Regions from separate parts of the Knoellia sp. LjRoot47 genome, predicted to be linked through region 1. Evidence: predicted binding sites of a transcription regulator. Region 1 holds the regulator's gene; the other holds the start of a gene.
The links. The regulator LexA, encoded in region 1, represses DNA repair genes until DNA is damaged. The targets are predictions, from matches to a motif close to TCGAACANNTGTTCGA.

Region 1 (3,409 bases):
ACCGGCCGGACATTCACACTCACGACCGCGCAGGACGGGAAGGCCCTCCATGTCGCTGTCACTGCATCCAAGCCGGCCTATGCCACGGTGACCCGTGGTTCCGCGGCCACGAAAAGGGTCATGCGTTGGTCCTCGCCCGGCATCTCCGGCTACTTCGCCTACGGCCAGCCCCTCACTGCGCGGCCCGGGGTCTGGACGACGGGCGCCACGTTGCGGTACCAGTGGTTCGCGGACGGTCGTGCCGTTGCTGGTGCGACCACCGCGACGCTCAAGCTGGGTACGGCCCAACGGGACCGGCGGATCTCGGTCTCGGTCACCGGATCCAAGGCGGGACATCTAACAGTGGGCCGATTCTCGGCGCAGTCCGCTCGGGTCCTCACCGCTGGGACGCCGACGGTGGCAGGCACCCCCATGCTCGGCGGCCGTATGACCGCTCGGCCAGGGACATGGTCCGCGTCCACCAGCCTGTCGTACGCCTGGCTCGCGGACGGAGTCGTCATTCCCGGTGCCACGGGGTCGACGTACACGTTGGGCAGCACGACAAGCGGCAAGCGAATTTCCGTTCGCGTCACCGGACGCAAATCTGGATATGCCACCATCGCAAGGGTCTCGGCCGCGACCCTGCGTGTTCCCGCGACAGCAGCGCCGTCCGTCGCGGGCTCAACGCTCGTGACCTACGCCCTCACCGCGCGCCCGGGGGCATGGACTGCAGGAACGACCTTCCGCTATCAATGGTTCGCCAATGGTGCCGCCCTGTCTGGGGCTACGGCTTCGACGCTACGTCTGGGGACGGGTGTTGTGGGGAAGAAGATCAGTGTGCGAGTGACGGGTAGCAAGGCCGGGTTCGCCACTGTGGCAAGGACCTCTGGGATCACAGGCGCTGTGGGCTACCCGTCGAGGACTGTGCCGATCAGCCTCTCGAGCTGCCCCTCCTGGGCCCCGATCAAGGGCAACGCCAGTTCGATGATCTACCACATGCCGGGCGGCGCCTACTACGCCATAACGAACCCTGAGGAGTGCTTCCGCACTCAGTCAGCCGCTGTTGCGGCGGGGTACCGGGCCTCCAAGCGCTGACCCGGACTGAGCAGAACGGCGGCGACATTCCGCGTGGGATGTCGCCGCCGCTTCATTCGACGGTTGGTCTGGCGTCACGTCTGTGACGGGCTGAGCTCAGACGCGGCGCAGGACCGCGGTGACCTTGCCGAGGATCGTCGCGTGGTCGCCGTCGATCGGGTCGAAGGCCGGGTTGTGCGGCATCAGCCAGACCTTGCCGTCCTTGCGCTTGAACGTCTTGACCGTCGCCTCGTTGTCGAGCATGGCCGCGACGATGTCGCCGTTGTCGGCCGTCGGCTGCTGGCGCACGACGACCCAGTCGCCGTCGCAGATGGCGGCGTCGATCATCGACTCGCCGACGACCTTGAGCAGGAAGAGCGACCCCTCGCCGACGATCTGCTTGGGCAGCGGGAAGACCTCGTCGACCGTCTCCTCGGCGAGGATCGGGACGCCGGCGGCGATCTGGCCGAGGACCGGGACGTAGCTCGCCTCGGGGCGCACGTCACCCGAACCGGTCGGGTCGAGGTCGGCGTCGACGTCGTCGGGGGCCGCGCCGCCGCGGTAGCCGCGGATGTCGCTCGGGGTGTCGGGGGAGACGACCTCGAGGGCACGGGGGCGGTTGGGGTCGCGGCGCAGGTAGCCCTTCTTCTCGAGGGCGTGCAGCTGGTGCGATACCGAGCTCGGGGACGTGAGCCCGACGGCCTGGCCGATCTCGCGCATGCTCGGCGGGTATCCACGACGGTCGACCGAGTTGCGGATGACGTCGAGGACCTTGCGCTGACGCACGGTGAGCGTGCCGTCGCCGGGGTCGCGGTCGGGCAGCTCGTGGACGGCGGCGTCGTCGGCGTCCTGGCGGCGCTTGTCGCTCATGGTTCGTCTCCTCGCAGGGGCGTTGTCAGAGGTGCCTGATTGGCTTCTCGACATGACGTCAGAGTACGGAGTTCGAGCAGGTGTTTCAAACATCTGTTCGAGGCGTGTCTTGAAGTAGTCGAACATCCGTGCTAGAAATCGTACAGACGTTCTATCGAACGTCCTTTCGACCCAGGAGGACCTCATGAGTGCAGCTGTCGCCTACGACACCGCAGCCGGGTATGCCGTCCCGCTCCCGACGCGTCGTCCCGAGCGTCCGCGCCTGGTCCTCGTGCCCACCGGCGAGTCGGTCCGCGAGGTCGCGGGGCCGGCGCTGCGTCTGACCCGCGTCGGTCGGCTCGTCATCACGAGCACGGTCCTCCTCCTCGCCCTCGTGGCCGCGTTCGTCGGTCTCACCGGCGGAGCGTCGGCATCCGTCGCGCCGGTCACCGTGACGGTCGAGCAGGGGCAGACGCTGTCGCAGATCGCGGCCGAGCAGATGGGCGGCATGCCGGTCACGTCCGCGGTCGCCGAGCTGCAGCTCGCCAACGGCCTGAGCAGCGCGCAGGTCAAGGCCGGCCAGACGATCGTCATCCCCCAGGGTTGATGTGACTGCGTTGACGGTCCACACACTCCGAGCCGCTTCGACCCCGGTTCGGGCCTGAGTCCTCGAGCGAGCTTCGACCCCTCGCCGGCTCAGCACGGAGGGCGCCCCGCCACTGTTGCGCGGGGCGCCCTTTGCCGTGCCCGGGAGTGTGTGGGCGGCTCTCCAGTGACTACGTGACGCTGTGCCTCCACGTGTCGCGTCTGACGGCGACTTCGTGGCCCAGGGGCCACCCACCGATCCTGGTTTCGGTGGCCGGCGGGTGGTCAGCGGGCACACAGTGCGGCGGAGTCGCGGTTGACTGGGGCATGAGCGACGACGGCGTGACGCGCGTGCAGAAGATTCGGCAGCTGCGAGTGGTGGTGGAGGCGGACGACTACGACGAGGCGGTCCGGTTCTACCGGGACGTCCTCGGTATGGACGAGATCGCCGCGTTTTCCGAGGGCGGGGAGGACCGCGTGGCGATCCTCCAGGCAGGGCGGGCGACGTTCGAGATCGCCAGCCCCGCGCACCGCGAGGCGATCGACAGGCTCGAGGCGGACGGCATACGCAGCCCGAAGATCCGGATCGCGTTCGAGGTCGACGACGCCCAGTCCTCGACGCGTGACGCGCACGAGGCGGGTGCGACCGTCGTCGCCGAGCCGGTGCTCACCCCGTGGCAGTCGCTCAACTCCCGACTCGAGGCGCCGGCCGGGCTCACCGTGACGCTCTTCGAGGAGACCGAGGCCTCGCACGAACGGTCGCAGCGCGAAGGGTTCGGCACCAACGACTCGTGACCGACAGCAGGCCGCACCGGGTGGGCGCAGACCGCAGTGCTCGGCCCGCCGGGCTCAGCCCCAGGTGAGCTCGAGCGGCATGTCGTGGAAGGCCGCGAGGAACTCGGCGGCCTCGGTGACCCCGGCG
Region 2 (3,409 bases), on a different contig from region 1:
GGACCGGTGGGGCATGTCGAGGGTGAGGGTGTGGTGGCGGCCGGTGGTGTGGTGGGTCAGGTGTCCTGGTGTGGAGTCGGTGCGGGGCAGTGGTCCGGTGAGGAGGTGGCCGCGGGCGTCCCAGACCTTGGGTCGGGTGCGCGGCGTCAGGGGGATGGCTTCGTGGTCGAGGAGGGCGGCGAGCTCGTCCTCGAAGGTGGCGGGCGCTGGTGTGGTGGGTGCGGTCGTGGGGGTGTTGCCGGGCGTGGTGTTGCCGGGCGCGGTGGGGTGGGGCGCGCTGGGGTGGGTGGCGGTGGCGAGGTGGAGGTGGTCCACGGGCCAGGTGGTGGATGCGTGTGCGGTGGGGTCGTGCCAGGTGACGCGTCCGTCAGGGTGCAGGTGCACGGTCCAGCCGGGTCGTTGCTTGATGCGGTGGTGGTGTCGGCACAGGGCGATGAGGTTGCTCGGGCTGGTGGGTCCGGTGGGCCAGGGTCGGACGTGGTCGAGGTCGCACTGCCTGGCGGGGGTGGAGCAGCCGGGGAAGCGGCATCCGCCGTCGCGCAGCCGCACGAGGCGGGCCATGCCGTCGGGGATCCGGTAGGCGGGGGTGGGTTCCTCGGCGCGGCGCGACCGTGCGGGTCGGGTACGTCCGGTGGCGAGCGCTTCGGGTACGTCCCCGGCGATCAGGGCGCCGGTGTCGGGGTCGCAGACCAGTTCGCGGTCCCCACGGGTCGTCTTCTCGGTCGAGGTGGTGGCGTCGTCGACCCAGGCTCGAGGGACGAACGTCGTGCCGGGCGTGCCGAGGCCTCCGACTTCCCTCAGCCCGCCACCGGTGGATTCGTCGTCGGCTGCGCGGGTGGTGTGGACGACGACGGCGACGTCGCAGTGGTCCAGGACGAGCTCCATGAGGGCGTCGGCGCGGGCGAGCTCGAGGGTGGGGGCGGTGCCGTCGCGGACCTTGCGGCGGGCGAGCTCGGTGATCGCGGCCCAGGCGGTGCGGGACTGCTCGACGAGGAACTCGCCGCGCCAGGCGTCGGTGCCGTGGCTGCCGGTGCGTCGGGTCAGTCCACGTCGGGAGCGTTCGTCGTCGGCGTGGGCGGCGACGGCTTCGGGGTCGATGATCGCGGCGGCACGCGCCAGCAGCTGGCGCAGCGGTCCGACGGTGAGCCCGGCCCAGCGTGGCGCGACGAGGTCGACGACAGCGGCCGCGGACCCCGGGGACAGGAACTCGGTCTCCTCGGTCACGGCCGCGGCGCGTCGTTCGTCGAGGTCACCGCACGCCATCGCATCGACCACGGCCGGGGTGCGGGTCAGCTGGTCGATCGCCTGGCCCACCCGCCGCGACGCGACGTGCACCGACACCCCCATCCGGGGTGCGGCGAGCTCGGGTGCGTCCATCCGCTGGTAGCCCACCCCGTGGTGGACCTCGACCGTGGTGCCGTCCTCCTGAAGGTGCGGCTCACGCGCCGACAGGTGCGCCAGCGCGAGTGCCTGCCGTGCCGACGCGGCGTCCTTGTCGCGCTGCGCGGCCTCGATGACGTCGAGGAGCTCTTCGGTGGTCAGCCCCGCGACCTCACCTCGCAGCACGGCATACCGGCCCTCGTGGGCGGCAGACGCGGAGGTGGCTTCCATGAAGCAATCTTACCCGAACACATGTTCGATAACAAGAGTTGTCCACACGAATTCGGTTCTGCCACAAGCGAACACGCTCGACCCGGAATTGCAGATCAGAGCCGCACTCGATCGCGCTCGAATCTCGACCAATCCAGACGACCCCGGGTGGCGAACCCCCCAAGCAACTCGCCGGGCCGACCTACGGTCCGGACCAGCGAAGGAGCGCAACGATGCGAATGACTTCCAAGGCTGCCCTCGCCCTCCCGGGCACGGCACTCCTCATCCTGACGGGTGCCACCGGCGCCAACGCCGCGGACTCCTGGAACATGAAGCTCACCGACACCATGGGCAACGACAGCGGATCGAGCTCGACCGCCAACCTCACGGTCGACGGTGACAGCCTCAAGATCTCGATCAAGGGCACGGGCTTCACCCCCAACTCGCCGCACGCACAGCACTTCCACGGCTCCTTCAGCGGAGACAAGAAGTTCACCTGCCCCGACTCGTCCGCCGACAAGGACGGCGACGGCCAGGTCAACACCGAGGAAGGCCTGCCGATGTACGGCGACGTCATCCTCTCGCTCACCACCTCCGGCGACACGAGCGCCAAGAGCGGTCTGGCCATCGAGCGGATGCCCAAGGCGGACGCCGACGGCAACCTGTCCTACAACCGCACGATCGAGCTGCCCGCCGGTGCGGGTGCCAAGCTCAAGAACCTCCACATCGTCCAGCACGGGCTCGACGCCAACGGCAACGACAAGTACGACCTCGACGCCCTGGGTGAGTCGACGTTCGCCAAGTCGCTCGGCGTCAACGGCATCCCGGAGGAGGCCACGAACCCGGCCACCTGCGGCACCGTCTCGAGCGCGTCCGCGGGTGAGATGCCGTCCGGCGGCGTCGCGACCGGTGACGGGACGACCGACGGCATCGAGGCCGGTGGAGCGTTCGGCCTGGCCGGAGCCGCCTTCGCCGCAGCCGGTGGCGCGCTGCTCTACCGTCGCCGCCTCGCCACCGACAAGGCCTGACCGGTTCATTCCATGACTGACGACGACACGAACCGCAGCCGGCGCCTCACGGTGTCGGCTGCGGCCGTCATGGCCTTCGGGCTGCTCGGGATCGGTGCCACCGGCTACGCGTTGGCGCAGCAGACCGGCCCGCCCCCGAAGGTCGCCGCCGGTCAGGGTGGCCACGAGGGTCACGGCGGGATGCAGCCCTCGACGACGCCGTCACCCTCGACGACCACGTCGCCCTCCGGCAGTGCTGGGAGCCCCCACGCAGGTCACGGCGGCACGGCTCCGGCAGGGACGGCATACGAGACCCCCAAGGGGCCGCTGCTCGAGCGTTCACGTCCGACCAAGGTGACCCTGCCCGGCATCGGCGTCAGCGCCCCGATCATCGACCTCGAGCTCAAGTCCGACAAGACGATGGAAGTGCCCGGCAACGGGACGGACGCGGGGTGGTTCACGAGCAGCCCCACCCCCGGTGAGCTCGGTCCGGCGATCATCGCCGCGCACGTCACCCACCGGAGCAAGCCCGCCGTGTTCTTCGAGCTCAGCGGCATGCGCAAGGGCGACAAGATCCAGGTGGCGCGCGAGGACGGGACGACCGCGACGTTCGGCGTGACGAGCGTGGGGCAGTACCCCAAGGCGAAGTTCCCCACCGAGGAGGTCTACGGACCCGTCGACCGGGCGGCCCTGCGCCTCATCACCTGCGGCGGCGTCCTCGACGGCGAGACCGGCAGCCACGTCGACAACGTCGTCGTCTACGCCGACCTCATCCAGTAGCCGACCACGGCAGCAGCGACACCACGACGGCC

Region 2: the regulator LexA is predicted to act here: its motif matches at 1,625-1,640, upstream of ACSQ11_RS06660 (DUF222 domain-containing protein).

The regions. Positions count from the first base shown of each region.
Region 1 is NZ_CAXUQS020000002.1:371,087-374,495, reverse strand. Features, by position in the region: gene ACSQ11_RS16475 (sunset domain-containing protein) at 1-1,074, shown strand, start outside; gene lexA (transcriptional repressor LexA) at 1,171-1,923, opposite strand; gene ACSQ11_RS16465 (LysM peptidoglycan-binding domain-containing protein) at 2,108-2,509, shown strand; gene ACSQ11_RS16460 (VOC family protein) at 2,815-3,282, shown strand; gene ACSQ11_RS16455 (winged helix DNA-binding domain-containing protein) at 3,337-3,409, opposite strand, start outside.
Region 2 is NZ_CAXUQS020000001.1:1,361,174-1,364,582, forward strand. Features, by position in the region: gene ACSQ11_RS06660 (DUF222 domain-containing protein) at 1-1,611, opposite strand, end outside; gene ACSQ11_RS06665 (hypothetical protein) at 1,824-2,618, shown strand; gene ACSQ11_RS06670 (class F sortase) at 2,631-3,377, shown strand.